2 regions of the Priestia sp. SB1 genome follow, and region 1 is predicted to be linked to the other one. Evidence: a T-box and tRNA genes for the amino acid it is inferred to sense, from the RefSeq annotation. Region 1 holds a T-box; the other holds one or more tRNA genes.
The links. The T-box of region 1 lies ahead of thrS (threonine--tRNA ligase). A T-box ahead of a tRNA ligase gene usually reads a tRNA of that ligase, here a tRNA-Thr.

Region 1 (15,581 bases):
AAAGGAAGGGGAGGAGTTAGCTGAAATTCATGATAAAATGCATGAAATAGCAGAGAAAAGATATGTAGAATTACTTAATAAATTTTCAGAAGTAGAGTTAAAAATAATTATTAAGTTTTTAAATGAGTGGACCAAACAAATATAGAAGTAGGTTTACGACATGTCTAATGAGCATGTCGTAAATCCACTTGCTTAATTGTATACAATTTATTATCTTAGCCTTTAATAGGATCAAACGTTAATGGAAGAGAAACGGGTCCACGTGTATAAAGACCACTTTCCGTGTAATGAAATCCTTCTTCTAATTTCATGTTTTGTAGTTGATCTAAAACAATGTTAGCTACTACTTCAATTTCTGTTCCTGCAAAGGCAGCTCCTACACAGTTGTGTATGCCAGAACCGAAAGCCACATGTCGAGCAATACCTGTGAAAGCCGTTTTGACGTCAAGGTCAGGACGATGAATGTTAAAAGTATCAGGATTATCAAACGCTTCAGGATCTCGATTGGCAGCCCCAATCATACAGAATACTGTTGAACCTTTAGGTAGTAATCTATCGGCTATTTTCGCATCTTGCGATAATTGCCTTGGTATAAGTTGTACTGGTGGTTTAAACCTTAGAGTTTCGGCAATTGCTCTTGATAATAATGAACGATCTTCCATCACATCTTGCATTTGTAACGGATTATTTAATAAATAATACATTAACAATGCCAATGTCTTGTCTGCAGGTTCGGTAGCTGCTAATAGTACATTAAGGATAAGTGCCAAAATGTTCGTATCGGACATCTCAACTCCTTCATACTCAGACTGACATAATATTGAAATGAGATCTGATTTTGGGTTTTGTCGACGCTCTTCTATAATGGGTAAAAGGTAGTTTGCTAGTTGTTCACTGCACCATAATGAATGATCACGTTCTTCAGATGACAACTGTATAGTAGTGATAAAGTTAGCAACTCCACTGTGCCAATCTGCGATAAGTTGATGATCTTTTTTGTTAAGTCCTAGCATATCCATTGTGACATATACAGCAAAAGTTTTTCCAAAATCGTTAACTAAGTCAATTCTCCCTTTACTTAAGTGTGGTGATAATAACACTTCTGCGTTTTCTTTAATTAAGGGAATGAGTCTCTTAAGTGAATCACCTATAAAACTCTTTACTACAATTTTACGTTTTGCTGTATGTTCCTTTCCTTTCATTTGTGCAAGGACAGGTCCACGCATTACAGGTTCAGCACGTTTAGCAAGAGATTTAGTCGTAAAGATTTCTGTATTTTGTAATACATATCTTACGTCTTTATATCGGCTAATAAAATAGCTATCAATATCTTGCTCATAATGGATAGGATCGAAATCTCGAAGTTCTGAAAAATATCGGTATGGATCTTCATGAAACTGTTCTGATAAGATACTAAAAGTTTTAAATGATGTATTCAAGACGGTTCCTCCTAAAAGTTTAAGGGTGTAAATTTACTGAATTTCATCGACAGTTATATATCCTTGATTTTGTTGCATTCTAATTGAAAATTGCTCATCTTTTATTTGTTCACCTAGCCTCCAAGGTTTATGGTAAGCAAGTACAGTTTCTTGAATACCCAAGATGTTAGGTGCTCCAATAAAGAACGGCAGTTCAGCCAAAACATATTGCACAGCATTATGTAACATTTCTGAAGTAATAACTGAAATATCCATATTTGTCCCAGATGCTCTTCCTACAATTGCTGCATGTGACATTTCTAAACAAGCATTTTGAAAGTTTGGTTGATGTAAAAAACTTTCTTCAATCTTAGTACGCATATCACAATATACCGGTTGAGTAATAAAGTCTGAAAATGTATAAATAGCTTCAGGATTACCACCATGAGCTTTGAGAGCTCTTTCAGCAAATCGACGATTTCTGTTTACTTCTTTTCTCACTTTACGCTCAGCTTTTACCCTAGAAGTTCCTAAAGCTTCCAAAAGATTTGCGGCCTCATTTCCAGCTAAGAGAACAGAGACATCCTTAAACTCTTTAATGCTCCACTCAATTAGTCGATAAATATATTCTTCCGAAAATCTACTGTTAAAGGGGCTAATTCCGATTAATATGTGGTTTCTTCTTTCAAAAATTCTCTGGCAATTTTGTGATAAAGGTTCAATAGCAAATAAAGGCTTAGCTATTTTTTCTAAAAGAATTTGTGACATAGCTATTTCAACTCCTATAATTAAACAGTTAATGTTCACTAGTAAACAAAAACTATTTTAAATCCAAATATTTGTAAAAGTCAACATTTTTTCTTTATTTTGTAAATTGATAAGCGTTTTATCTGCAAATATAATAGGTTTTAATTACTATGAAATCTCATTTTATTGTATTAAAATGAGATTTCATAGTAATTTAATAGCTTATTAGTAGTATAATGTTTACTGGTAAACATTAATTATTTATACATTAGAAAGGTAAGGAACTAATATGTCTCTATTATCTAAACAGTTAATATACGAAAATTATTTGCAATTATTACACCTGAACGAACAAAAAGCTGATTCAGTCTCCCAAACATTTTTTGATTATCTTGATGAAAAAGAACTGAACGAAATAGGAACATTACCCAGTAACATGAGCAGCATCCACGTGATTGAATGCATTGGAAATAATGGACCTATAAATAATATAGGGATTGCGACTAGGATGAATTTATCTAAAGCAAATATCACAAAAATCACCCGAAAATTAACGAAAGATGAGTTAATTAAAAGATTTCAATTAGCAGACAATAAGAAAGAGGTTTACTTCAAGTTAACAGCAAAAGGAAAACAAGTTTTTGAACTTCACGAAAAACTACATAGCAAAAGGAAACGACAATTTTATGATTTAATTGATGATTTCTCTGATGACAAACAAAAAATTATATTAGAGTTCCTTGAAACGATGATTAATAAATTAAGACAAGAATAGACACATTAGGTGCTTTTAGAATGTCAAACATACTTTTATATGGAAAAACTTATTTACAAGGTAGGAGATTTATATGGGACATACAAATACAAAACCTATTTTTATCTTATACGTCGTTTGTATAAGTGCATTTTTTGCATCTTTAAATCAAAATATTTATTCGCCTATTATTCCGTTAATTAAGGATTCATTTGATGTAAGCACAACATTAGTTAATTTAACTGTTTCATTGTTCATCTTTATTACAGCTATTATGCAAATAGTCTACGGGACCATTCTTGACTTTAAAGGAAGTCGTTTTATTCTTCTCCCTAGTCTTATACTTACAGTATTGGCTAGTATTGGGTGTGCTGTTACAAGTAACTTTACGTTGTTTCTCGTTTTTCGATCTTTGCAAGCCCTCGGAACAGCAGCTATTCCATTGATTGCAGCTGCTACAATAACGGATCTTTTTGATGGGGAAGAACGTGGTAGTGCTATGGGAACTTATCAAACCTTGTTATCTATTGCTCCTGCAGTAGCTCCCATCTTAGGAGGATTTATAGGAGACCGATACAATTATGATGGTGTTTTCTGGTCATTAGTCGGTATATCTATTCTTTTACTTATTATCAATATGTTGTTTTATCCTAAAGATCAGAAAAAGCACAAGACAAGTAAGAGGAACGGTCTTCATTTTTATCTTGTAATGATGAAGGATAAGATGGGAAGTATATTGTTGTCATTAAGCTTCTTGAACTTTTTGATTTACTTTTCTATTCTGGTTTATCTCCCCGTTTTATTAACAAGCCACTATCATCTAAATCTAAAACTTGTTGGCTTGCTTTATCTTCCTATGACGATAAGCCTTATAGCCGGAAGTCTGTTATTCAAATACATTCAGAAGAAGATTTCTCTTATAAATATATTTACCTTTACTAATTTTTTAATCGCATTTAGTGTTACAGGATTTGGACTCACACATACTGTTTCTTTATTACTTATGTCGCTAAGCCTATTCATTTATGGGGTGGGAATTGGAATCCTAACACCTTCCTATGCAACCATATTGACCCATCAATTTGAGCAAAATCGAGCTAGTGCTATGGGAGTATTTAACTTTGTCAGATATACTGGTATGTCTATAGGACCCATTTTGTCAGGTACATTACTAGAATTTTTGAGAAGTGAAACCATGTTCATAATGTTCGGTGTTATGTTTGGCATTATAAGTTTCTTTGGTTATTTACTAGTGCACAACACAAAAAATACAGATAAAAATAGAACTACCAATAAACCATCTTTTTAAATAAATACATCCAATTAATAACATATTTAGAATTAAGTATTGACATTTACAAATAATATAAATTATAATTCTATTTATTGGAAATAAACATGTTGAGCGTTGAAAAGGACACGAATTATTTTTATATTTCTTTACAGAGAATAGGGCCTTTGGCTGTGAGCCCTTAAGAAAGAGAAATAATTTACCACCTTGGAGCTATTGTGTGGAAATATGTAGATAGAGTAACCGCAATCGGGAAATCCGTTATCTTTTTGAGAATATAACACTTGTAGTGTTTTATAAAATTAGGGTGGTACCACGACCGCACTCGTCCCTGTTAGAGGGATGAGTGCGTTTTTTTATGTTTAAAAATAAATAAGTAAGCAACGAAAAGGACATGAATTATTTTTACAATTCTTTGCAGAGAATAGGGTCTTTGGCTGTGAGCCCTTAAGAAAGAGAGATAATTTACCACCTTGGAGCTTTATTAGTGAAATAGTAGTAATTAATAACGTTTGCGACGTTACAGCACCAGAGCCATCGATATATTTATATTGATGGGAATTTGGGTGGTACCACGTGTGAAAACATACTCGTCCCTTACTTAGGGATAAGTATGTTTTTTTTGACTTTATTTAAATAGGAGAGGTTATCATGAGTAGAGATTTAATTCAAATTCGCTTTTTAGATGGAAATGAGAAAGAATTTTCAAAAGGTATTACATTACATGCTATTGCAGAATCCATTAGTTCCAGCCTAAAGAAGAAAGCCATTGCGGGTAAAGTAAATGGAGAATTATATGACTTGCATCGAGCTATTAATCAAGATGCAGAAATCGAAATCTTAACAGTAGATTCTGACGAAGGTCTAGAAATTATGAGGCATACAACAGCCCACATACTTGCTCAGGCAGTAAAAAGAGTACATAAGAATGTGAAGTTAGGGGTAGGACCAGTTATTGAAGATGGATTTTATTACGATATGGATCTTTCTACAACGATTGCTTCTAATGAGTTACTACAACTTGAACATGAAATGAAGAAAATTATTAATGAAAATCATCCTATTGAACGTACTGAAGTGACACGTAGTGAAGCTGAAAGAATATTTAGCGAGATAAACGACGAGTTGAAACTCGAGTTATTACGTGATATCCCTATGAATGAAACAGTTACGATTTATAAACAAGGGGAATTTTTCGATTTATGTCGAGGCCCACATCTTCCTTCTACTGGAATGGTTAAGGCGTTTAAATTAACAAAAGTATCAGGAGCATACTGGAGAGGTAACAGCGATAACCAAATGTTACAACGTGTATATGGCGTAGCTTTTCGTTCTCAAAAACAGTTAAATGAGTATGTAATGTTTCTAGAAGAAGCAGCGAAAAGAGACCATCGAAAATTAGGAAACGAACTAGAATTATTTATGTTTTCTGATGAAGCACCAGGAATGCCTTTTTATTTAGCTAAAGGACAAATGGTTAAAAATCAGCTGGAGCAGTTCCTGCGATCCGTTCAAGAAAAGCATCATTATGAGGAAGTACGTACTCCTTTTATGATGAATCAACAGTTATGGGAAAAGTCTGGTCACTGGGATCATTATAAGGATAATATGTATTTTTCAGAAGTGGATAATGCTAAATTTGCACTAAAGCCTATGAACTGTCCTGGTCATATGCTTATCTTTAAAAATAAGCTCCATTCCTATAGAGATTTACCCATTCGAATGGGAGAATTCGGTCAAGTTCACCGTCACGAATTCAGTGGGGCTCTAAATGGATTATTAAGAGTACGTACGTTTTGTCAGGACGATGCTCATATCTTTGTTACTCCTGAACAAATTGAAAGTGAAATTAAATCAGTCATTGAATTAGTTGATTATATCTACAAAACATTTGGTTTTGAATATGATATCGAACTTTCAACTCGACCAGAAGACTCCATGGGAGAAGATAGCTTATGGGAACTTGCGGAAAGCTCTTTAGAAAACGTATTAAAAAAATTGAACTTTGATTATAAACTGAATGAAGGCGACGGAGCATTTTATGGTCCTAAAATCGATTTTCATATTAAAGATGCCTTAAAAAGAAGTCATCAATGTGCAACAATTCAATTAGACTTCCAGCTTCCAGAAAAATTTGATTTAAATTATATTAACGAAAAGAACGAAAAACAGCGTCCAGTTGTCATTCACCGTGCTATTTTTGGATCTCTTGACCGTTTCTTTGGGATTTTAATTGAACACTTTGGAGGGGTCTTCCCAACATGGTTGGCACCTGTACAGGTAAAGGTTATTCCAGTTTCTCTAAAGGTTCATCAGGAATATGCACAAGAGATTAAAGAAGCTCTAGGAAAGAAAGGGATTCGAGTAGAATTAGATAATCGAGAACAAAAGCTCGGATATAAGATTCGAGAAGCTCAAGTGGCGAAGGTTCCTTATATTTTGGTATTAGGAGATAAGGAAATGGAAAGCAACTCCGTAAATGTACGAAAACACGGAGAGGAAAAGTCTGAAACTTTTAATTTAGATAGCTTTATTGAAAAACTTCAGGATGAAATTGTTGAAAAGAAACTTAGATAATTAAACAAAGAAGGTTCCTTAATATTTAATAAGGAACCTTTTTTTATTTCTAGTTTATTCTTTCCTAGAATGAATCAGCACAGGTGTTTATGTTTTATTATTAGGCTTGCATATACTTATTTTACAATTTTTTCATATAAAATCATTGACTTTATTAGTACCTAGTACTAATATCAATTTATATATCTTGGTAGTAAAGAAGGGTGAATACAATGAAATCAACTTCACGTATTACAGCAATAGGTACATACGTACCAGAAAAAAGACTTACCAATGACGATTTAGAACGAATTGTAGATACGAACGATGAATGGATTGTGAAACGAACTGGCATGAAGGAAAGAAGAATTGCTGATAAAAATGAATATTCTTCTGACCTAGCTATTAAAGCAATTAAAAACTTAGTGGAGCAATATCAGAAAGATTTAAAGGATGTAGGATGTATCGTTGTCTCGACTACAACACCGGACTATGCATTTCCAAGCGTAGCAGCCCAAATACAAGATTACTTTGATATTCCGGCAACTGGGGCTCTAGACTTTAACGCTACCTGTGCTGGTTTTACATATGGATTACACATGGCAAACGCCTTTATTACATCCGGACTTCATCATAAAGTTTTAGTCGTAACTGCAGAAACGTTATCGAAGGTTACAGATTACACGGATCGTACTACGTGTGTTCTATTTGGGGATGGGGCTGCAGCTGTTTTGGTCGAAAGTGATGCAGAGCGCCCAAGTTTTATTGCTACGCATATTGGTACAAATGGAAAGGGAGGTAAACATGTATACCGTACCAATTTATCTACTACCATGCATGGACAACCTTTGAGTTCGAGTGGCAAGATGGTGCAAAATGGAAGGGAAGTATATAAGTGGGCATCTCGAACAATTCCTTTAGGTATGGCTGAATTGCTAGAACAAGCAAATCTACAAAGGAGTAAAATAAATTGGTTCGTTCCACACAGTGCCAATTTACGAATGGTTGAGTCTATATGTGAAAGATCAGAGTTTCCAGTTGAGAAGACATTAACTAGTGTCGAGTACATGGGAAACACTTCTTCCGTTTCCATTCCTCTAGCACTACAAATAGGGATAAACGAAGGGAAATTAAAAGATGGAGACATTCTCTTACTCTACGGATTTGGAGGAGGACTTACCCACGCAGGTCATATTATTAAATGGGATTTAGGTAAGGAGTAAATAATCAATGTATACCTTTGCAACAAGATTTCTACAGCTTATACTATTTTTGATGAACGGAAGAATGAAAACAGTAAACAAAGAAAAACTTCCTCAAAATGATCCGTTTATTGTTGTTTGTACGCATAAAAGCTGGATTGATGTAGTGTGTTTAGGAATAGCATTATATCCGACTCCTATTCACTTTATGGCTAAGAAAGAGTTATTTAATAAGATTTTTATCAAAAAGCTTTTAAAAAATTTAAATGCATTTCCTGTAGATCGAAGTAAACCTGGACCCAGTGTCTTAAAAATACCTTTGCAATTGCTAAAAAAGAAACAAGTAGTTGGAATTTTTCCAAGTGGAACAAGAAACTCAGAAGAGAAAGCGTTAAAAAATGGAGCTATTCATATTGCTTCAAGGGGAAGTGTTCCTATTATACCAGCAGTATATGTAGGACCTCATACCATAAAAGACTTATTAGGAAGAAAAAGAAGGTTTATCATTTTAGGGGATCCTATTTATGTACCTAAAATGCCTAAAGATAAAGAAGTTGTTACAGAAAAAACAAACGCAGTGATTTCAAAAGTATTTAAAGAATTAAAAAGTAATGTTTAGAAGGAGAAAAAATTTTGCTGGATATCCAAGAAATCCAAAGAATTATACCCCATCGTTATCCCTTTTTACTAATAGATAAAATTATTGAATTAAGAGAAGGAAAAAATGCAGTTGGGGTTAAGAACGTTACAGCCAATGAGGAATTCTTTAATGGACATTTTCCCGACTATTCGGTTATGCCAGGTGTATTGATTGTTGAAGCTTTGGCTCAAGTTAGTGGAATTATAATGTTGCAAAAAGAAGAAAATTATGAAAAAATAGGCCTTTTAACTGGTATTGAAAATTGTCGTTTTAAGAAACAAGTTCGTCCAGGAGATCAATTATACTTAGAAGTAGAAATGACACGCGTCCGAGGAGCTGTTGCAAAAGCTCATGGCATTGCTAAAGTAGATAATAATATTGTGTGTGAAGCAGATTTAACATTCTTTCTTTGGAATAATGGGAAGTAAGTAAATCTCCATATACACAGGTAGTTAACATATAGGTTCCTCAAATAATCTAGACAAAGAGACCAACGTGACACTAAAAGCAGATCCTTCATCAAAATGATGTAGGATCTTTTCATTTACTTCTATGAATGGAGCATATCCGTAAAAGTATACGTGTGTGCATTTTTCTTTTGTTTTAGCATTTAAAATTCATTTCTAATATATTAGTTATTTATGCTAATTAAAGCTAATATTTATATATTACCTTGTTTTAACTAACGTTATTAGTTAAAATATAAACATAAATAGTTTTTAAACTAATATAAGAAGGTGATATTCTTATGAGGGTTATTCGTGAAGGGAATTTACATCAATTAATTTTTTTACCAGGGTTTTTCCCAGTTAATTGTTACCTAGTTGAAGAGGACGATAGTTTAACTTTGGTAGATGCAGCGCTTCCTTACAGTGCCAAGAAAATACTACAAGCTGCTAAAAAGATTAACAAACCCATAACACGCATTCTTCTAACTCATGCGCACGACGATCATGTAGGAGCACTTGATAAGTTAAAGCAATTACTTCCGAGTGTTTCAGTATATATTTCAAATCGAGATGCCCGATTAATGAGTGGAGACACTACATTAGACATTAATGAACCCAATACTCCTATACGTGGGGGAATACCTAGAAATTTAAAAACTAGAGCAGACGTTTTACTAAAAGATGGTGACCAAATTGGTTCACTAATTGCGATAGTTGCTCCTGGACATACGCCAGGTTCAATGGCATTTTTTGATACCCGCAATAATACCTTAATTGCTGGTGATGCCTTTCAAACAAGGGGTGGTATAGCAGTAACTGGCCAGCTTCAGCCTTTATTTCCCTTTCCAGCAATGGCTACATGGAATAAGGAAGTTGCACTTCACAGCGCTCACAAATTATTGGATTACAAGCCTTCATTGCTTGCTGTAGGGCATGGGAAAATGATAAAACAACCAGAAAAAGCTATAAATAACGCTATTACAAAAGCTAGATTAAATTTAAAACACATTTAACCTATAGTAAGAAAGGGGTCTAACTATGGCCACAAGACCAGGAATCGATTTAGACACTATTTTAAAAGCCTCCACAGAAATGGCAAATACACAAGGGTTAGACGAAGTAACATTAGCTTCACTTGCTAAAAAACTAAATATCCGTCCACCTTCTCTATATAACCACGTAAATGGATTACCAGCATTAAGGAAAAAGCTTGCTATTTATGGTTACGAACAACTTTATAAAGCGTTAATACATGCAACTGTAGGACGTTCACAAGATAATGCAGTTCGTGCACTAGGGGAAGCTTACATAGTTTTTGTTCGTAATCATCCAGGGTTGTATGAAGCAATGCTTCGTTCTCCTAATTCTGATGACCTGGAACTTAAGCACATACAAAACGAAACCATTAATATTGTTATTCGAGTACTTAACGAATATGGCTTAGGGGCGGAGCAAACTTTACACGCTGCACGAGGGCTACGAAGTATTTTACATGGGTTTGCTTCACTTGAGCAGAAAAAAGGATTTGGTCTCCCCCATGATCTTGATGTAAGTCTTCTCATGTTAGTAGATATTTTTTTAAGAGGAATAAATGCGATGAAACAAGTGAGTAAAAACAATGAATACGATTAATTTAATATGAATCTTCTTCCTTTCATCAAAACTTTAAATTTGATGTTACGATTTTCTTTGGAATTATTCGCACTTGGCTCACTAGCTTACTGGGGAGTTCAAACTGGAAAAGGGCCAATGAGAGTGCTTTTAGCAATAGGTGCTCCGTTAATAATTGCAGTAGTTTGGGGAATTTTTGGTTCTCCTCGTTCTTACGTTCAACTATCTACCCCTATTCATATTTTGCTCGAACTTCTTATATTTGGGCTTCCTTCTGTTGCTCTATACACTAGTGGTAAGCATTCTCTGGCACTTATTTATATTACAATCGCTATAATAAATCGCATTTTAATGTATATCTGGCAGCAACAATGATACTAAAATGTATAGATGGTTAAAACCCAAAAACGATTACTCAGATTAGAGTAATCGTTTTTGGGTAAATTTCTTTCACACCCTATGTGTTACATAAGATAGCTTTTAATTAGTCCGCAAAAGTATACATTTGCGAACTTATAGAAAATTACTAACTTTTACATTTGTATGAATCCGTAAAAGTTAAAGAATGCTTTTCGAACGTTCTTAAATTTACACATACCTTTACGAACGTTTTTCTTTGTTATGAAATTAAAACTGAATATAAAAATTTGTTAACTCATAATTTGTTTTACGTCTTTTATTAACAACATCAAGTAATGAATTGAGCCGTTTATTATCTTTCACTTCTTTACCCAATAAATAGTCACAAAAAGCGATATTATGCGATGTTGCAAAAATCATTTTATCTAAATCAGGTTTATCTATCGTTTCATTGATGATTTTATAAGATTGTTCGATTCTTTCCTTTATAATTTTTTCTTCAATTACAACACATTTGTCAAATTTAGAAATGCTCATTTTTCATCTCACCTTTTTACACATAATTAGTTATATTAGTGTGTTCAGTTTGCTGGTATTATATATGTGAATAAAAAGACATAAAAGATAATATTAGGAGAAAATAGACTGATGGAATGGACAACAGCAATTACAATTATGGGGTCTTTTGGGGCTGCTTCAACAGCACAAATCGTTTCTCATATTCTCACAAACAGAAGGGAAAAGAAGAAATATGAAAGAGAATGTCTTCAACATTTGTATTCACCAGTGATTTTTACAATAATAGATTATATCGAAGCTGAAGCTGATAAAGCATCATGTATAGAGATTAAGGAAATTATGGAAAGTGAAGGCGAAGAGTATAATGAAAAAGAATACGAAGAAAAATTGTTAAGACCAGATCCCTTATTTGAGAAAATCATAAATTCTGTTGGTGAAAACCTCAAATACGCTCATCCGGCTCTTATTATGGTATATGAAGAAGTTAAAGCTATGTCTGCTTCATTCAAGGATAATAAAGAGGAGTACATTAATATCTTTGATTCAAGAATACAAATGTGTAAAGAGTTATTATTAGAATTTATAAAGATAAGCCCACCGGGCGAAAAGGAGGGGTTGAACCGGATCTGTTTTGTATTTTTAAAGGGTCTCCTTTTTGGATTGAAATACAACGTAATCAGTATTCCGAAAAGAAAATGCAGGATAAGATTAATTTATATGAGGAGTTTTTCTTTTCGGATGAATGGAAAGCATTGCATTGGCAGCCAGAAGATCGATCAGCCATCTTCCCTTCTGTCATTTTGATTACACCTGTTCGGTATGCTGTTACTTCTAACCACATACGCATTATACAAGTAGCCAGCATTCATGAATTAATGGAGAAATACAAAAGTTCTTCAAAACAAACAAAAGAAGCAAGAGTAAGGCCGCCAGCTTCTTCTGGTGGAATCAAAATTAATTTAACATAAACCTTATATTATCATCAATGCATAAAAAGCTGCATACTACAATTTTAATAACGTCCAAGAACCGTTAACTCTCAATGAATCTTTTTAGTAATATGTATGAGAAGAGTGGTTATGTTAATCGAAAAATGTATATAATATACATTTTTTAAACTAAAAAATGTATTGTAAACTACCTATATAGGCAAAAAAAACATATTATGTTATTTTTTTCATCCAAATTATTCTTAGTAAAGAAAGTAGGAAAAAAAATGATACTAGATGTAAATAAATCGTATTATCTCGTTGATCAACATTCAGGAAAAGGGTTAAGTTACGAAGTATATGCAAACTATGATTATGTTCGAGAAGTTAATGGAAATGGAACTAAAATAAAATTTGAAGATGCAGGAAATGCATCATACAGAATAAAAATGACTAGTTCTCATTGGGATAACTACACTTACTTCACCAGATCGGGAAAGAGTTGGATATATCTTGATACAAAGGAAAATGCAAGTACATGGCACGTGAGCGATACTACTAGCTTTTTTGGTATTTCCAGTAATGATGCTTTTTGTGTGTACCAAGCTGGACAAATTGACCCTCATTATTGGACCTATTTCGAAAAGGGATCAAAAAAATGGCTTGTAACTGATGGAACGAATGAGGCAAAAAGGTTTAAATTTGTTGAAGCTGAGTAAACAAATCAGTTTTTACTAATAATTAAGCGCAAACTTTCTAGGAATACGCTTTATGCCAATTAAATTTTTAAACTCTGAAAAAGGAGAGAGCCTTTTTAGAGGTTCTCTTCTATAGGATTTAAGATTATATATAAAGCTTCTGAAGCACTTTCTATGTCGTAATACGGGGAAACAATTCCATCAGCAAGTGTGGTCAAGTGAAAACTTTGAGTTCCTTTAGAATAAACTAGTTCAATGAGTTCAGGTATAACATGGGTAATGGTTGTATTTTCATATTGAATCAGAGTACGAAGCATTTTTTTTATTTCAATTATATTCATAAATAGATGTACTCCTTCCCATTGTGTGTTTGAAAATTCCAGGCACCAAGAGACCAAATGATTTGCTTGTTATTCCCTTACATTAACACACTAAGAGAGCAAAACATATTTTTATATCAGAACTATTTTTAAAATATATTAATAAGGAATATAATTTGGTAACCGTTTACAAAAATAAAAGGATTTTCACTCTTAAAAATGGAATAATTCCTTAAGAAATCATAAAGGGGCTGATTTCATGTCTAAACAGATTCACGGTATACAAGAGATAAAGCTGTTAGATTCTCAAATCCATTTGTGTAATGAGATTAAAAGGTTGTTAAAGAAAAAAGAAAGAAGACATCTACATATTACAAAAGATTATACAGAGCATGATATCGTCGGCATAGCTTTAAACAGGTTAATGAGTGAATTAATTTCAAGACACTAAATATATGAGATTTAATTCAAAAACAGATAAATAACTAATCATAAAATAGCCCATTCCTACGGCAATGATAGTCTGTATATAAAAGGAAAAATATGAAGAGCTTTATCTAAATCAATAGGTGGCCATTCCTAATATCAAACATAAACTAAGGGCTTTGGTCACTATTAATGGTTTCATTCATTCTCCTTCTTGTAGTACTTGTTTCAGCTAGTTTCCCAGTAAGGATATGAACAATATAGAGCTTTTAAAAATGATTTTAGAGGCTTGCTTTTATACAAACATGAAAGGATAATGGACAAATAAAAAAAGAAGACGACTATTTGTATAGTGGTCTTCTTTTTTTGTACTGATAACAGGTATTATATTAACTAAAATTTTTATAGAAGTTTAAAACACATATATGGTGGATAACAATAGAAATGTCACCTTTCGAGGGTTGACTATCTGACAGGCAGGAATGCAATAATGACCTTCTATTCTCAAATAAAGGATCATTCTCGTTAAATATGGAGGATAATAAGTAAAGAAATATATGCTGTACTTTGTTATATATCAAAAAAATCATCCGGTTTTAAATTAGAATCTAGCATTCTAAGAGCTTTCATAACTTTTTTTATTGTAGTACCCGAAGGAACATAATTAGCATCCGTACAAAGCTTGCTAACTGTACTTTTATTAAGTTTTGTCAATTTACTTAACTCTGTTTGAGTATAACCATTCTTATCTAGAAATCTCCCCAACTTGCTTCTTTTTTTTCCACGACTCCACATAATAAAAGCCTCCTTTTTATAAAGGCTTGACTTAATTTACGAAAAATATTCAATTATTACGAAAAAAAAAGAACTTTATTTATAAAAAACGGAAACTTGGGAGTCTTCTCTGCATACAATAAAGTAAATGGTACAATATTTTTATATAGTTCTATAGAATAATGTCGATACTTTTGTCATAATCATATAGCATGAATACAGTTAAGACCGCCTTATACACTGATACATAATGGGCGGTCTTTGTTGTGAATATGATTAATGAATTTATAAAAAAGCAAATTAATCGCAAAAAACATTTACACGTTTATAAGTTAGTCTCGTCCCAATCCATTGCCTTTAGTGCATATAAACTAAAGGAAGATATACAGAAAAGAAGCATATACTCATACGTATATGCTTCTTCCAAACAGTCCCGGATATTAGCTTAGAAACAAAGGATATCGGGTAGTGTAATGAAATAAAGGTTTAACTTCCACCTTTATTCTATCAAACATCTATTTCCTGTCTGCACCCTGTATATAAACAGGTAAAAAGTACATTTACACCTATTACAAATTAATGATTATCTTATAGTTGGACGTCTTTATCCATTTCATCAGGTTTTGCGTATGTAACATATGTACCTGCCATCATGTCATGGAGACTTCTCTTATCCTTACGGAAAACTACCATGAATACACTCACAATTAGCGCGATACCTAATGTAAGACCATAAACGATACCAGCTACAAGAACTCGTAATAGCATTGCTCCGACTCCAAGTTTCTTTCCATTGACTTTAACAATTCTAACTCCAACAATTCGTTTTCCTATAGTATACCCGTACCATAAAATAGGTACAGCAACTGCATAGATAAATCCTATAA
Region 2 (15,581 bases), on a different contig from region 1:
GCGATTGATTTTACATTCGATGAAGAAGTGAAGTTCTTCGTAATGGGAGAAAGAAGAAAGCTTCAGCAGTGTCTAATCAACTTATTTAAAAATAGTATTGAAGCCATGCAAAACGGAGGCACGTTAACTATTAAAGTAGGAAAAGAAGGTGGAGTTGTGATCGTTGATATTATGGATACAGGCTGCGGTATGACGCAAGAACAAATCAACCGGTTAGGCGAACCGTATTTTACAACAAAAGAAAAAGGTACGGGGCTTGGAACGATGGTATCTTTCAGTATTATTCATTATATGAAGGGAAAAGTAAGTGTGTCTAGCGTAAAAGGAAAAGAAACGTGCTTTTCACTTCAATTTCCCCTTTGTGAGTAAAGAGCAGCTTTAGGGCTGCTCTTTTTATATGCAAAAATTTTAAAAATAGATAAAAGTAAACTGATTATTAAAAAAGTATTGAATTTAAGAAATGAAAGCGTTACAATCTATTTAAAGTTATCCGAAACGTTTTGGAGGAATTTTGATTGACAACGATTAAAGATATAGCGCGAGTTGCCGGCGTATCTGTAACAACGGTGTCTCGGGCTTTAAATGGTTATTCAGATGTAAATGAAAAAACAAGGCAAAAGATTGCAGCCGTAGCAAGAGAGCTGGACTATAGCCCCAATACGTTAGCTCGAGGATTGGTTATGCAAAAGTCAAAGACAATTGGACTACTAGTTTCAGGCATCAGCAGAGAGAGCGTAAAAGATAATTTCACGTTTGAAGTATTGTGCGGTGTAAATGAGCGTGCATCTACTTTGGGGTATGACTTGATTTTATTTAATACAAACACGATGATGCAGCGAGAAAAAACGTATACTCAGCTTTGTCGAGAGCGAAGAGTGGACGGGGCAATTATTCAGGGCATCAAAAAAGAAGATCCTTATTTAAAAGAAGTAGTAGAAAGCGATATTCCTTGTGTTTTAGTTGATATTCCCGTCCATTCTAGTTCAGTAGGCTATGTCACCACCGATAATGCTTTGGGAGCTAAAAAAGCGGTTGAACATTTAGCGAGTCTTGGCCATCAGAATATTGGGATGATTAACGGACATGAAGACGCATTTGTCAGCCAAGAACGTCTCAATGGATACAGACAAGCCCTCAAAGAATGCGGTTTGTCGTTTCGGTCTGAATGGGTTGTAAGCGGAAAGTTTGAAGAAAAGAAAGCAGAGAAAGCTGCCAGTGAGCTTTTAAATAAGTATAAAGAGCTCACCGCTATTTTTTGTGCAAGTGATTTAATGGCACTGGGAGCATTAAAAGCATGCAAAGAACTTGGCCTTGATGTACCAAAAGACGTTTCGATTGTCGGATATGATAATATTGTTCTTGCTTCTTACTCGTCTCCAAATTTGACGACTGTAGGGCAGGAAGTATATCAGATTGGCTATGAAGCTGCAGATTTACTAATTGAGATGCTAGAAGGGAAAGAAACAAATATGAAGCGTTATCTTGATACACAGCTGATTATTCGAGAATCAACAGCTAAAAACCACGGCTAGTGGTTTTTATATAATGTAAAAACCGAAACGTTTCGGTTTTGTGCTTCGTTTTTCCAAAACGTTTCGGTAAAATTTAGGGGGATGGAAATGGATTACCGTGTGATTAAAGAAAATGACTTATTTTTACTAACAGATCAAGCAGGAAATATCACTGAAAACCATCAGTATGGTTTAGGGCTATATATGAAAGATACGCGTTTTTTGAGCAAATTTCATTTGAAAATTAACGGTACAGATCCTGTGTTATTGTCCTCAAGTGCCGACGAAAACCTGTTAGCCACAATTCTTCTTACTAATCCGCATATGGAAAAAGAAGGAGAACTATCGCTGTGGCGAGAGTCTGTAGAAATAGAAAGAAAACGCTTTATATATGAGGGTGTTTTCTATGAAAAAATAAAATTGAAAAGTTATTTTCCTAAAAAAATTGCTTTTACATTAAGTATCCAAGCAGATGTCGATTTTAACGATATGTTTATCGTAAGAGGTTTTCAAACTGGAAATGTCGGAAAAAGAACAGGGCAAATAAAAGGGGAAAGCAGTTTAATATATACATACGAAGGATCAGATGATATCAAGCGTTCGACATGGATTTCTTGGGATAAAAAAGCCTCACACGTGTATGAACAAGGAGAGGTTATGTTTTCTTTCGAACTGAACCATCAGGAAGAAGAAGAAATTACATTAATGGTTCAGCCGCAAATGGGCGAAGACATCAATGAAAATATTTTATCAGCTGGTGAAGCATTTAGTTTACTAACGCAGTCATATAAAAAGTGGGAAAAATCTTCTACAAAAGTGACAACCGATCATCCGACAATGCAGCGCCTTATTACAAGAGGACTTAACGACCTGCGCGTACTGCTAACGGATGTAGGATTCGGTGCTTTTCCTGTAGCTGGATTGCCTTGGTTTGGTGTGCCATTTGGAAGGGATAGTCTAATTGCAGCGCTTCAAATGCTGGCTTTTAATCCGGAAGTAGCAAAAGGAACGCTACGTACTATGGCAGCATATCAAGGAACGGCAAATGATCCATGGCGTGATGAACAGCCGGGTAAAATTATGCATGAAATACGTTACGGAGAACTAGCCAACACAAATCAAATACCTTTTACTCCATATTACGGAACAGTTGACGCGACACCATTATTTTTAATTTTGTTAACGGAATATGTGAAGTGGACGGGAGACTTCGAGTTTGTAAAAGAAATGCAAATGACTGTCGATGGAGCTTTGACATGGATCAATGAATATGGAGATCGAGACGGTGATTTATTTCTTGAATACCATCAAGAATCAAGTAAAGGAATTGCTAACCAAGGATGGAAAGACTCAGGGGATTCTGTTGTCCATCGCAGCGGTGAATATGCAAAAACTCCTATTGCTTTAGTGGAAGTACAAGGCTACGTATATCAAGCGAAAATGGGTATTGCTTCTTTGTATGATCAGTTAAACAAAACAAATGAAGCAAATAGTTTACGTGAAGAAGCTGAGCTGCTGCGTAAAAAGTTCAATGAAGCCTTTTGGATGGAAGACGTGTCATTCTATGCCATTGCACTTGATGAACATAAACATCAAGTAGGAACGATTACGTCAAATCCAGGTCATGTACTTTTAGCCGAGATGATGGATGAGGAGAAGCTGAACAAAGTAGCGGAAAGGCTAGTATCAGAATCTATGTTTTCGGGATATGGAATTCGTACAATGGCAGAAGGAGAAGCGGGTTATAATCCAATGAGTTATCATGACGGGAGCATTTGGCCGCACGATAATAGTTTAATTGTTCTCGGTTTGAGTAAAGCGAACAAGCAAACAGAAGTCAATAAAGTGATAAAAGGGCTGGTTGATGCAGCTGAGCATTTTGAATACGACCGCCTTCCAGAGTTATTCTGCGGCTATTCAAGTAACCTTGGCAAGCCTGTCAAATATCCCGTTGCCTGCTCACCTCAAGCTTGGGCAGCCGGAACGCCTTTAGCTTTCGTACAGGCGATGCTAAGACTGTTTCCTGATAGTACAGCAGGTACTATACAGATAAATCCTTTGTTCATAGACGATATGAATGAAATCTCTGTAGAAAACCTTGTGATTGGCAGTGGGAAACTTTCATTAACGGTTAAAAAAGAAGAAAGCGAAACTATTATTTACGTGAAAGAAAATACGACAAAATACGAGCTTCTATCTCAATGTAAGGTAAGAAATTATGTAGGTTAATGTTACTTCGACCGCGGCTTATTAAGCGTCAATTAATAAGCCGCAGGTCAATGAAATGAAAGGAGACAGCTAATGAAGAAGTGGATACTCGCTTTAAGTTTGGTTCTGGCAGTGGCTGGAGCAGCTTTAACTGGATGTTCAAATGTACAAGAAGTTTCCGGGGAAAATGGTCAAGTCGAAATTGTATTAGCCGGCTGGGGAGGCAACCCAACAGAGACGAAGCTGCTTAATCAAACTATTCAAGACTTTGAAAAACTCCATCCATCAATTCATGTGAAGCATGAAGTAATCACTGATCAATACATGGATATTCTAAAAACGCGTTTAATAGGTGGAAATGGTCCAGATGTTTTTTATCTTGATGCACTTGAAGCGCCGGGTCTTATTAATACAGGGGTTTTAGAACCTTTAAATTCTTATGTAAAATCTGATTTTGATGTTCAGGATTTTGAGAAACCATTATTGAAAGCGTTTCAAAAAAATGGAGAGACTTATGGTTTTCCAAAAGATTACTCCACATTAGGCTTATTTTACAACAAAAAGCTATTTAAAGAAGCAGGAGTAGAAGTACCAAAAACATGGGATGAGTTTAAAGAAGTTTCAAAAGTATTTAAAAAGAAAGGGATTCAAGCGTTTGGTGTTACGCCGGAATTAGCGCGTATCTTCTACATGGCGCAGGCAAACGGAGGAGACATTGTAAAGAGCAATAAGGCAAACTTTGCTACGAAAGAAGTCGTGGATTCTCTTCAGCCGCTCATCGATCAGCATTTAAAAGATAAAACGTCTGTACAGCCCTCTGATGTAGGCGCAAATTCAGGTACGGACATGTTTGCACAACAAAAAGTAGCTATGGTGATTGAAGGGAATTGGATGATTCCATTTTTACAGGAGTCCTTCCCAAAACTTGATTACGGTACAGCGGAAGTTCCGACAATAAACGGTCATAAAAATACGATGGCATTTACGGTCGCGTATGTAATGAATGCTGACTCAAAAAAGAAAAAAGCATCTTGGGAGCTCATTCAGTACTTAACCGGGAAAGAAGGAATGGAAACTTGGACAAGCAAGGGTTATGCATTGCCAACAAGAAAATCCGTAGCGGATAAGCTTGGTTTTGCTGAAGACGAAAAACGAGGTCCATTAGTAAAAGGAGCTGCTTATGCAACTGTCTGGCAAGATGGTCCGTATTTGCCTATTATCATGAATAACTTTAATAACCAGTTTTTAAGCGCCTTTTTGGGACAAAGTGATTTAGAGACAGCTTTGAAAAAAGCACAAAAGCAGGCAAATCAAGAGATTAGTATTTACGAATAAGGCTCGGCGGGGGAGTGGAGGAAATGAAAAACGGAAAAATACGAACGTACAAACCTCGTGATGTAGGGCAAGGATATGCTTTTATGACGCCTACACTGTTTGTACTATTGCTGTTTGTTATTGCACCTATTTTTTATGCCATCTTTTTGTCTTTACATAAAGTTCAATTGCTGGGAGGAACTGAGTTCCATTTTCGAGGGCTTGAGAACTACATGAAGGTTCTTGAAGATGAGAAAGCTAAAATTGCTCTTTGGAATACGGTGAAGTATGTAGTAATTGTTGTACCGGTACAAACCGCATTGGCACTTATACTGGCTGCCACATTAAATGCAGGGCTAAAAGCAGAAAAAGTTTTTCGCATTATTTATTTTTTACCTACACTTACATCATCGGCTGTATTAACGCTTATTTTTATGTGGATGTACAATCAAAATGGAATTGTGAACGAGTTTTTAAAGTTTGTTGGTCTTCCAACTTACAATTGGCTTGGAGATCCTCAGGTCGCTTTGATTGCCATTATGATTATGAACATCTGGGCAACAGCTCCATTTTTTATGGTTATTTATTTGGCAGCTTTGCAAGACGTACCAGATTCGCTTTATGAAGCAGCTCAGTTAGATGGGGCTAATGTATTTCAACGATTTTGGCATATTACAGTTCCGAATCTGCGACCGGTTACATCATTCGTAGTGATCATGGGACTGATTGGTACGTTTCAGTTATTTGATCAATCGTTTATTTTCTCAGGAGGTTCAGGAGGTCCTAATAACTCGACTCTGACTGTTGTTCTGCTTATTTATCAATATGCATTTAAAAATTTAGGTACTATGGGGTATGCTGCAGCACTAGCCTTTATGCTGGCGCTCGTGATTTTGGTGGCAACGGTTATTCAGAGAAAGTTTTCAAAAGAAGAAAGTATGTACTAAGGGGGGGAGAAAAAGATGAAGAAAAAAACAGGAGTCCTCATTTTATATACGATTTTAAGCATATACGCGCTGATTACTCTGATTCCATTTATTTGGGCGCTGTCCGCTTCTTTTAAAACGCTAGAAGAAATTGTGTCAGGTACGGTGAACTTTATTCCGAAACACTTTACGCTAGACAACTATAAACAAATTTTTGTGGAACAAAAGCTGTTCCCTCGCTGGATGTTTAATAGCTTATTTATTGCCGTAGTAGGAACAGCTCTGAATTTGCTATTTAACTCAATGGCTGGTTATGCCCTTGCACGCCTCAGTTTCCCGGGAAAGAAAAGTTTATTTATTATTATTTTAGCGGTGCTTATGATTCCTGGACAAGTAACGATGATTCCTAATTTTTTAATTTTAAAAGAGTTAGGCTGGTTAAATACCTATCAGGGAATGATTGTACCGGGAATGGTAAATGCGACTTTTATATTTATGATGCGTCAATTTTTTATTAATTTCCCAAAAGAGCTTGAAGAAGCAGCGGAGTTGGATGGGTTATCGAAGTTTGGAACATTCTTCAAAATAGTCCTTCCACTTGCAAAACCTGCCTTAGCAGCACAAACGATTTTTGTATTTATGGGGTTTTGGAATGATTTTATGAAGCCTTTAATTGTGATGTCTGATGAAAATATGTTCACGTTGACTTTAGGCCTTAACACATTTAAAGGTCAGTATATCAGTTATTGGAACTATATTATGGCAGCTTCCATGGTTTTTACACTTCCAATTTTGCTCATTTATGCGTTTTTTAACAAATATTTCATTAAAGGAATTTCGTTTACTGGAGGAAAATAAAAAAGAGGCTGGGATAAAAGTATTTTAGTTGGAATTACAAAAAAACGAACGATTAATTAAAAAATCATAATCGTTCGTTTTTTGTTGTCATGGTGAGCGTTAATTTCATATGTTTAGTTGCTTCTAGCTGTTGATTGAAGTTCACTCACATACTGATCAATCATCGTTTGCAGTTCCTCTAGGTTCGTTTTACTGTTGTTAACAGGCAGCTGCTTTAATGAATGAAGGGCACTATCCACAACAAACTTGCGGGGAGTCGACTGTTTAAACAGCTCTTCTTCAATAAAACTAATAAGCTCTGTACATTTTTGACGTTCAAATTCATCCGTAAATTGTTTGTGAACCTGCTTTTTTAAATCGATAAGTGCTGCGGAAATGTCCTGTTCTATTTGATTTTTAGTATTTGGGCAAGATGGAAGCCATTCTTTAATCGTTTGCGGATCGAGCAAAATGTCTCCTGAATTTGCTACTTCGTCTACAAGAGGAAGCAGACGCTTAACGCTGTAAGTTATAATCTCATGGGGATCAGTCTTTGTACCATTGACCATAAAGTTATAGTGAAAGTTGCGGTGAAGCATGCCAAGAAACATAATTGCACAATCTAGCAGGTAAGGTTTCTTTTCTTGACCAAATAAATCAATGAACCGTTTGTAGAACCAGTTTACTTCAATAAACTGGGTTTTTTTTATGTATGCTTTTAAATCAGGGTCATTGGAAACAAATACTTCTTCAAGTAATGTAAAAAATTTGTGTTTGTGATGGTTTTTCATCTGTGCATCGATCTGTTTAATAAATACATCTACATCGGTCAGACTTTTACCAACCAGCAGCTGATTCCGCTCTTGTTCAATGGTCGTATGAAGCCATGTAAAAACAGCGATTAATAATTCATTTTTTGAAGAAAAATAGTTGTAGAATGTTCCTTTTGAAATGCCGCTATAATCAATGATGTCTTGAATAGACGTAGCTTGAAATCCTTTTTCAACGAAGAGATGGTGTGCATTTTTTACAACTTGCTGTTTTCGGTTATTCATTATTATCACCTAAATATAAAATTAGACTCATGGTCCAACTTTATGATACATGATTTAAAGCGTTTACACAAATGTTCTTTTCAGAAAACTGAACGATATCACGACAATATATTGGTATAAAAGGAGTATAGGACTAAAAAAGTTGAGAAAATAAAGAACGTGAACGTAAGATTTTTCACTTGCATAAATTGAACTCACAGTATAATATACTCTATGTAGAACACGTGTCTAAAAAAATGAACCTAAAGTATAAGGAGGTACAATAATGAGTCGATCGATAAATCAAATGGAAAAGCCGCCTTATGGCATAATTGCTATTTTGTTAATTGGCGCTTTTATCTCATTATTGAATGAAACGTTATTAAATGTGGCGCTGCCGTCTATTATGAAAGACTTAGATGTGACAACGTCAACTGTCCAGTGGCTTTCTACTGGTTATATGTTAGTGAATGGTATTATGATTCCAACTACCGCTTTTTTAATTCAGCGCTATTCTGTCAGAGGCTTATTTTTAACGGCGATGACTTTATTTACAGCAGGAACAATACTTGCAGGTGCTTCGCCCGTATTTTCTGTGTTGTTAACCGCTCGTATTATTCAAGCGTCAGGCGCAGCTATTATGATGCCGCTTTTAATGAACGTATTGCTCACAAGTTTTCCATTAGAAAAACGCGGAGCTGCGATGGGGATTTTCGGTTTAGTTATGATTTTTGCTCCGGCAATTGGTCCTACATTATCAGGATGGCTAATTGAACACTATGAGTGGAGAATGCTGTTCCACCTTGTTACGCCAATCGCAGCCATTGTATTAATAGGCGCTTTCTTCCTATTAAAAGACAAAAAAGAAAAAGTGGAAATCAATTTGGATTTTTTATCCCTTTTGCTATCTACAATTGGATTTGGCGGACTTCTATACGGGTTTAGCTCAGCAGGGGATAAAGGCTGGGATTCTGTGGAAGTATATGGTACCATTATCGTAGGAGCTGTGGCTCTGATTTTATTTATTACACGTCAGTTCAAGCTTAAAACACCGATGCTTGAATTCCGCATTTTTAAATATCCAATGTTTGCTTTATCATCAACGATTTCGATGGTGATCACAATGGCATTATTCTCAGCCATGCTGCTAATGCCAATTTATGTTCAAACGGTACGAGGCATCTCTCCGCTTCATTCAGGATTACTAATGCTTCCAGGTGCGCTGCTAATGGGTGTAATGTCACCGATTACCGGAAAATTATTTGATAAATTCGGAGCGCGTGCATTGGCTGTAACGGGTCTAACGATTACAGCCGTTACGACGTATTTCTTCAGTAACTTAGAGCTTGATACGACGTATACAACGCTCATTACGCTTTACACGCTTCGCATGTTCGGAATGTCTATGGTGATGATGCCGGTTATGACAAACGGATTAAATCAGCTGCCGCAGCGCTTTAATCCGCATGGTACTGCCATGAACAATACGCTTCAACAAGTATCGGGAGCTATTGGTTCGGCTCTTTTAGTAACGGTGATGTCAAACCGTACAGCTACTCATGCAAAAGAGCTCGCTCAAGATGCAATGAGCGGAGCAGGAGCAGCTAATGCAACCGCAGCCGGGGCAGCTCAAATGAAAGAGCAGATTGGGATGCAGGCAATGGTACAAGGGATTAACGATGCGTTTGCTATCTCTGTAGTCCTAGTGGTGGTTGCCTTAATTCTTTCATTGTTTATGAAACGAGCAACGCCGGCAAGTGAAGATGAAATGATAAAGGAAAAAGCAGGACGCGAGCAGTTTGCTAAATAAAAAAGAAATCCCCGCTGAGACAGCGGGGATTTTTTCAGCTTGTATATCTAAAGCTTAAGCCCATTTTCTTTAATAATTTCCGGTAGCCGATAGACGTTTGATCAGCCATAATATGCGCTTCCATCTGCAGGTCTAAAGGCAAGTCTTCAGGTTTTTGATTTTCAACCATTTCACGGTCTTCGTCAAAGACGCGAAGGTTAAAGTCATACACACCTTCAACGGGAGAATCTTTGTCAAAGTTTCGAGCGATTGGCGCGAATAAACGTGTTTCGCGGGCTGAAATAGGAGAGACTGCATTCATAATCCACAGCTCTGCGCCTTCTGGGAAGTATACTTTTAGCGTAGCTGTAAACGGCGGATAAACATCAAAGACGCGAAGCCATTTAAAATCAGGTGGATTTAAATGCTGCTGTTCTTTGGAATAATTGCTCACGGTGCTCGTATATTCTACATGAAGCCCATAGTCTGTATCGCTTACTTTATATTTAGGCACAAAGGCGTTGTTTCGATCACCAAATGTGTCCGTGTGAACCCAAGCAAAATGAGCTACGTCTAAAAAGCCTTCCATTTGACGACCGGCTGAACCCATGATATCAAAGCTCGGACAAACAATTTGCTGAAAATCAGGGTCTTCCCACGCATCGAAGTAAGGCAGGTTATCTTGTTCTCCTGTCAGGGAAGTCCAAACTAATCCAAATCGTTCAATAACTGGATAGACGGCCATACAGAGGCGGGGAGAAATGTTGGCGTCAGGGTGAGCTGGAATCGACGTGCATGCGCCGTCCGTTGCGTAGCGGAAGCCGTGGTAAGGACAGACAATTTCATCATCTTCCACCCAGCCCATGCTAAGCGGGGTCCCTCGGTGAACGCATAAATCGCGTGCCGCTACAACTTTGTGTGTGGTGCGGTATAGAACTAGATTTACATCTAGCAGTTTTACAGACGTTGGTTTCTCAGTTACATCACTGCAGCGTGCGACGGGGTACCAATACTTAGCGAGCGTCGTCCAATCTTCCAGGCTGAACGTGCAGTCTCTTGGGTAGGGAGTTGCCGTTTTTGATTTGGTCATGGTTGGTTGTTGTTCCATCTATTTTCTTCCTTTCTTTTGTAAGCTCTTTTACTAAGGGTAATATAAAAAAAGAAAATTCACACAATTTATGTGAGAAGTTCTAACATAAAATATGGAACTTTGTAGAAAGTGCGAATTTCAGAAGACGCCAATTAGAGAATATACCAATAAAAAAATTTAAAAAAGCGCTTCCTAAATAAATTTAAACGTGATATAATTTTCCAAGACGCTGGTGTAGCTCAGTAGGTAGAGCACTTGCATGGTAAGCAAGAGGTCGCAGGTTCGATCCCTGTCGCTAGCATACTCAAAAACCTTCTTTCTTGTTGAAAGAAGGTTTTTTTATTTGAATTGGCTTTAAATTTATTCTCCGAATTATTCTTCCCCGCCTTGTGAAAACTTTAACAGTTTGATAGCCTTATTAGGAGGCTGTTAGAAAACATGTGTATCTTTTCCACTATGTCTTATGAATCATATTTAGAAATATTCTTAAAAGAATGTTTATTGCCTCTAAGTATTGGGTACACGAAACTAGGGGTTAAATTTCAACAGGGAGTGTGAACGATAATTTGATTACGTTTAAGAATGTGTCAAAGCAATATCCAGACGGTACGACCGCCGTGAAAAATATTAATCTAGAAATAAAAGAAGGAGAGTTTTTCGTTTTAATTGGTCCGAGTGGATGTGGGAAAACAACCACCTTAAAAATGATTAACCGTCTTCATGATATTACCGAAGGAGAACTATACATAAAAGATAAGCTCGTATCGGACCACAACATACATGAGCTACGCTGGAACATTGGTTATGTGCTACAGCAGATTGCTCTTTTTCCTCATATGACCATTGCTGAGAATATAGCCATTGTACCGGAGATGAAGCATTGGAAGAAAAACAAAATCAAAACGCGTATTGATGAACTGCTTACCTTGGTAGGACTAGACCCAAAGCAATATCGAAACCGAAAGCCGTCTGAGCTCTCAGGTGGCCAGCAGCAACGTGTAGGTGTAGCACGTGCCCTCGCAGCTGATCCCCCCGTTATTTTAATGGACGAACCCTTTAGCGCCCTCGATCCGTTAAGCCGCGAACAGCTTCAACAAGATGTTATTAGCTTAAAAGAAAAAATCAAAAAAACATTTGTGTTTGTTACGCATGATATGAGCGAAGCCATGACGCTTGGAGATCGTATCTGCCTGATGAAAGATGGGGAAATTGTTCAAGTTGGCACCCCGGAGGAATTCATTCAAAAGCCTAAAAATGAGTTTGTAAAAACATTTATTGGAAATCAAGGAAATACTTTATTTGAGACATTGGATATGTTTGTCAAAGAAAGTGAACAGCCAGACGTAGAACCTACTGAAGAGCTAGCTTCAACCGCCACTGTTCAGCAGGCAATGGACGCCCTTTACGACCATGAAGCAATAGCTGTGAAAAAAGGGAGCAAACGCATTGGCGTTGTAACGCGCAAAACTCTATTAGCGTTTCTTTCTGATAAAACGAAAGAAGGAGGAACGCTGTAATGAATGCACTAAGCACATTATTAGATCAACGAGGAGATGCCCTGTTTCAAGCTCTTCTTGAACACATTCAAATTTCAGTACTGGCTCTTGTGATCGCCGTATTAATTTCAGTGCCGCTTGGACTGTACTTAACGAGGCATGACCGCATTGCTGAACCGATCATTGGCGTAACAGCCGTACTGCAAACCATTCCCTCACTCGCTTTATTAGGATTACTGATTCCTCTTGTCGGAATTGGAACCTTTCCCGCGGTTATTGCACTGTTTTTATATTCGCTTCTTCCTATTGTACGAAATACATATACCGGAATTAAAGAAGTGGACCCATCTTTAATTGAAGCATCCAAAGCCATGGGGATGAACTCGTGGAGACGATTAATCAAAGTAGAACTTCCTCTAGCGCTTCCTGTCATTATGGCCGGAATTCGCACAGCGATGGTACTCATTATTGGTACAGCGACAATCGTGGCTCTTATCGGAGCAGGCGGACTCGGAAGCTTAATTTTGCTTGGTATTGACCGAAGCGATAATAGTTTGATTTTATTAGGAGCCGTTCCAGCAGCATTATTAGCGCTTATTTTTGATGGAATTCTGCGAACGATTGAACACTCTGCTAAAAAAGGGTCCAAAAAACGCTCGTTCATCATGATCATCGTATTAATACTTATTCTTGTTTCTCCGTTTGCAGCAATGAGCGCAACAAAACCAGACCTTGTTATCGGAGGGAAAATTGGCGCAGAACAAGATATTTTAATTAATATGTACAAAGAATTAATTGAAGATCAAACCGATATGAAAGTAAATCTTCGTTCGTCGCTTGGAAAAACAGTATTTGTATTTGAGGCTCTGCGTAACAAGGAAATTGATTTGTACCCTGAATATACGGGGACAGCCATTGTGACGCATCTAAAGGAACAGCCGGACAGCAAAGATGAAACACAGGTGTACAAGCAGGCAAAAGAAGGATTTCAAAAGAAATTCGGCCTTGTCTATTTAGATCCAATGAAGTTTAATAATACGTACACATTGACCGTTACAAAAGAATTTGCTAAAGAAAATAATCTAACGACCATTTCAGATTTGGCAAATGCAACAGATAAAGTAAAAGCAGGATTTACGCTTGAGTTTAAAGATCGTGAAGACGGCTACGTAGGCCTTCAAAAAGAATATGGCCTTACCTTCCCGAATATTAAGACGATGGAGCCGAAGCTTCGCTATCGCGCTGTAGAAAAAGGCGATATTAACATGCTTGATGCTTATGCAACGGATCCTGAAATCAAACAGTTTGGTTTAAAAGTCTTAAAAGACGACCAGCAGTTCTTCCCACCGTATCAAGGAGCGCCTGTGCTTCGTGAAGATACGCTAAAAGAGCACCCTGAACTGAAAAAAATCTTAAATCAACTGGGTGGTAAAATCAGTGACGACGAAATGCGTGAAATGAACTATCAAGTAAACGCAAAAGGAAAAACGGCTGAAGAAGTCGCTCATCAATTCTTAGTGAAAAAAGGATTAATTAAAAAATAAAAATGAAGACAAAAAGATCCGAACGATTTATCGTTCGGATCTTTTTTTAGGCGTGATTTCGTTATGTTTCAATCTCTTTTTAATGTGAGAGAAGCGTTAATGAAAATGAGGTCTTATGAACAAGCTAAAGGTACCAAATTTGTTTTCTGATGGAGAGGAGGCGCCGTTATGAATTCATTTTTTGCGTGTCATCCTGTACAACATTCTTTTCAGCTTTTTTCAGTTGAACACCTTGTAACTTTAGCCATTATCGTGATCATAGGAACAGTTATTTTTTTGTGTCGAAAGCAGCTGCGAAAAAAGAGGTTTGCGTTCGTTTTGCTTTCACTCGTTCTAATTGCTTCAGAAACGGCCTACCAGGCTTGGGAAATCGGATGTCATCAGTGGTCCGTTGAAACTTCTTTGCCTCTTCAGCTGAGTGATATAGTCGTGCTGCTGGCTGCTGTTATGCTGATAACCAAAAGCAGATTTCTTTTTTATTTTGTGTACTTCGCAGGAATCAGCAGCTCTGTTCAAGCGATGATTACCCCAGACCTTGGCGGCTATGCGTATGCCCAGTTTCGCTATGTGCAGTTCTATGTATCGCATGGTGGTGTGGTACTTGCTTGCTGTATGCTAATTGCTGCCTGCAGATATGAGCCGACGCTTCGTTCTTTATGGGTAAGCGTAGTATTTGTTAATCTGTACGGAGGTTTTATCTATGTCATGAATCGTTTACTCGGTGCGAATTATTTATACATGATGAAAAAGCCAGAGCACGCTTCCTTGCTAGATGTTCTTGGACCTGATCCTTGGTATTTAGTATGGATTGAAGGAATCATGATTCTTAGCTTTCTTGTCCTTTATCTTCCGTTTTGGGTACATAAAAAAATTAAAGGTGATAAAAGCAAAGTCAATTTTATTGAAGCAGAATGATAATACTGGTAATTTATAAGTGTAAACGAACTCGGATTTCCTGAAGGAAAAGGAAAGAATGAGTGAACAAGACGTGAGAGGCAAGCGTAAAAAATAGAAAAGAAAAAAGCAAGCACAGACATCAGAAGGAGAGTATCCAAATGAAAACACTGGTTATTTTAGCGCATCCAAATCTAGCATCTTCTCGTATTAATAAAGCGTGGGCAGAGCGAGTAAAAAAAGAGGAGGATGTGTACGTTCATGATTTATACGCAAACTATCCCGATTTCAAAATTGATGTAGAAAAAGAGCAGGAGTTAGCTGTTCAATTCGATCGTATTGTTTTTCAATTTCCATTTTACTGGTACAGCTCACCAGCACTCTTAAAAGAGTGGCAAGATGTTGTTTTAACATACGGATGGGCTTATGGAAGCAAAGGTACTAAACTTCAGGGAAAAGAGTTTGTCGTAGCTACTTCGACAGGAGGCCCTGCAGAAGCTTATCAAGAAGGGGGATACAACCGTTACCCAATGAATCATCTGCTTCTTCCTTTCCAAGCTATGGCAAATTTAACAGGTATGAAGTTCCAAACTCCATTTTTATTTCAAGGAGCAGGCGGTGACCTGAGTGACAAAGTTATTCAAGATAGCGCAGAAAGCTACGCTCAATTACTAAGATAATAAAAAAAGCCGCGTCAAAGCGGCTTTTTAATTTGCGTTTGTTCGTGAGAAAGAAGTAAGCAGCTTTTGAGGAGCAATATCTAATCCTTCAATCAGTAGTCCTGTCATAGCCGTTAGACTCCCGACTTCAAAAGATTCCCCAGCTCTCCAAAATGCTGATTCACCTTGTTTGATATAAATTTTCAGTCCGTTATCGCCAGCTACCCAGCCTTCCCCGTGAACGACTAAAAGAAGCTGTGGAATCGTAGCTTCTTGACG

Region 2: it encodes a tRNA-Thr, which carries the amino acid that the T-box ahead of thrS (threonine--tRNA ligase) is inferred to sense. The anticodon was not compared.

What each region holds. Positions count from the first base shown of each region.
Region 1 covers NZ_JBBJSS010000013.1:50,661-66,241, forward strand. Annotated here, with positions in the region: gene WKH56_RS32190 (MarR family transcriptional regulator) at 1-145, shown strand, start outside; gene cypX (pulcherriminic acid synthase) at 216-1,439, opposite strand; gene WKH56_RS32200 (tRNA-dependent cyclodipeptide synthase) at 1,473-2,186, opposite strand; gene WKH56_RS32205 (MarR family transcriptional regulator) at 2,455-2,940, shown strand; gene WKH56_RS32210 (MFS transporter) at 3,014-4,228, shown strand; T-box leader at 4,319-4,546, shown strand; T-box leader at 4,585-4,811, shown strand; gene thrS (threonine--tRNA ligase) at 4,862-6,787, shown strand; gene WKH56_RS32220 (ketoacyl-ACP synthase III) at 7,000-7,989, shown strand; gene WKH56_RS32225 (lysophospholipid acyltransferase family protein) at 8,054-8,587, shown strand; gene fabZ (3-hydroxyacyl-ACP dehydratase FabZ) at 8,602-9,036, shown strand; gene WKH56_RS32235 (MBL fold metallo-hydrolase) at 9,357-10,070, shown strand; gene WKH56_RS32240 (TetR/AcrR family transcriptional regulator) at 10,096-10,689, shown strand; gene WKH56_RS32245 (YrdB family protein) at 10,732-11,043, shown strand; gene WKH56_RS32250 (hypothetical protein) at 11,296-11,565, opposite strand; gene WKH56_RS32255 (hypothetical protein) at 11,677-12,351, shown strand; gene WKH56_RS32260 (hypothetical protein) at 12,348-12,515, shown strand; gene WKH56_RS32265 (hypothetical protein) at 12,764-13,195, shown strand; gene WKH56_RS32270 (hypothetical protein) at 13,291-13,515, opposite strand; gene WKH56_RS32275 (hypothetical protein) at 13,754-13,945, shown strand; gene WKH56_RS32280 (helix-turn-helix domain-containing protein) at 14,491-14,715, opposite strand; gene WKH56_RS32285 (RDD family protein) at 15,283-15,581, opposite strand, start outside.
Region 2 covers NZ_JBBJSS010000001.1:47,210-62,790, reverse strand. Annotated here, with positions in the region: gene WKH56_RS00320 (ATP-binding protein) at 1-369, shown strand, start outside; gene WKH56_RS00315 (LacI family DNA-binding transcriptional regulator) at 516-1,532, shown strand; gene WKH56_RS00310 (amylo-alpha-1,6-glucosidase) at 1,620-3,740, shown strand; gene WKH56_RS00305 (ABC transporter substrate-binding protein) at 3,813-5,054, shown strand; gene WKH56_RS00300 (carbohydrate ABC transporter permease) at 5,078-5,980, shown strand; gene WKH56_RS00295 (carbohydrate ABC transporter permease) at 5,996-6,817, shown strand; gene WKH56_RS00290 (TetR/AcrR family transcriptional regulator) at 6,931-7,851, opposite strand; gene WKH56_RS00285 (DHA2 family efflux MFS transporter permease subunit) at 8,117-9,640, shown strand; gene WKH56_RS00280 (aromatic ring-hydroxylating oxygenase subunit alpha) at 9,675-10,727, opposite strand; tRNA gene WKH56_RS00275 (tRNA-Thr) at 10,938-11,010, shown strand; gene WKH56_RS00270 (ABC transporter ATP-binding protein) at 11,276-12,226, shown strand; gene WKH56_RS00265 (ABC transporter permease/substrate-binding protein) at 12,226-13,749, shown strand; gene WKH56_RS00260 (YwaF family protein) at 13,918-14,664, shown strand; gene WKH56_RS00255 (NAD(P)H-dependent oxidoreductase) at 14,805-15,323, shown strand; gene WKH56_RS00250 (hypothetical protein) at 15,351-15,581, opposite strand, start outside.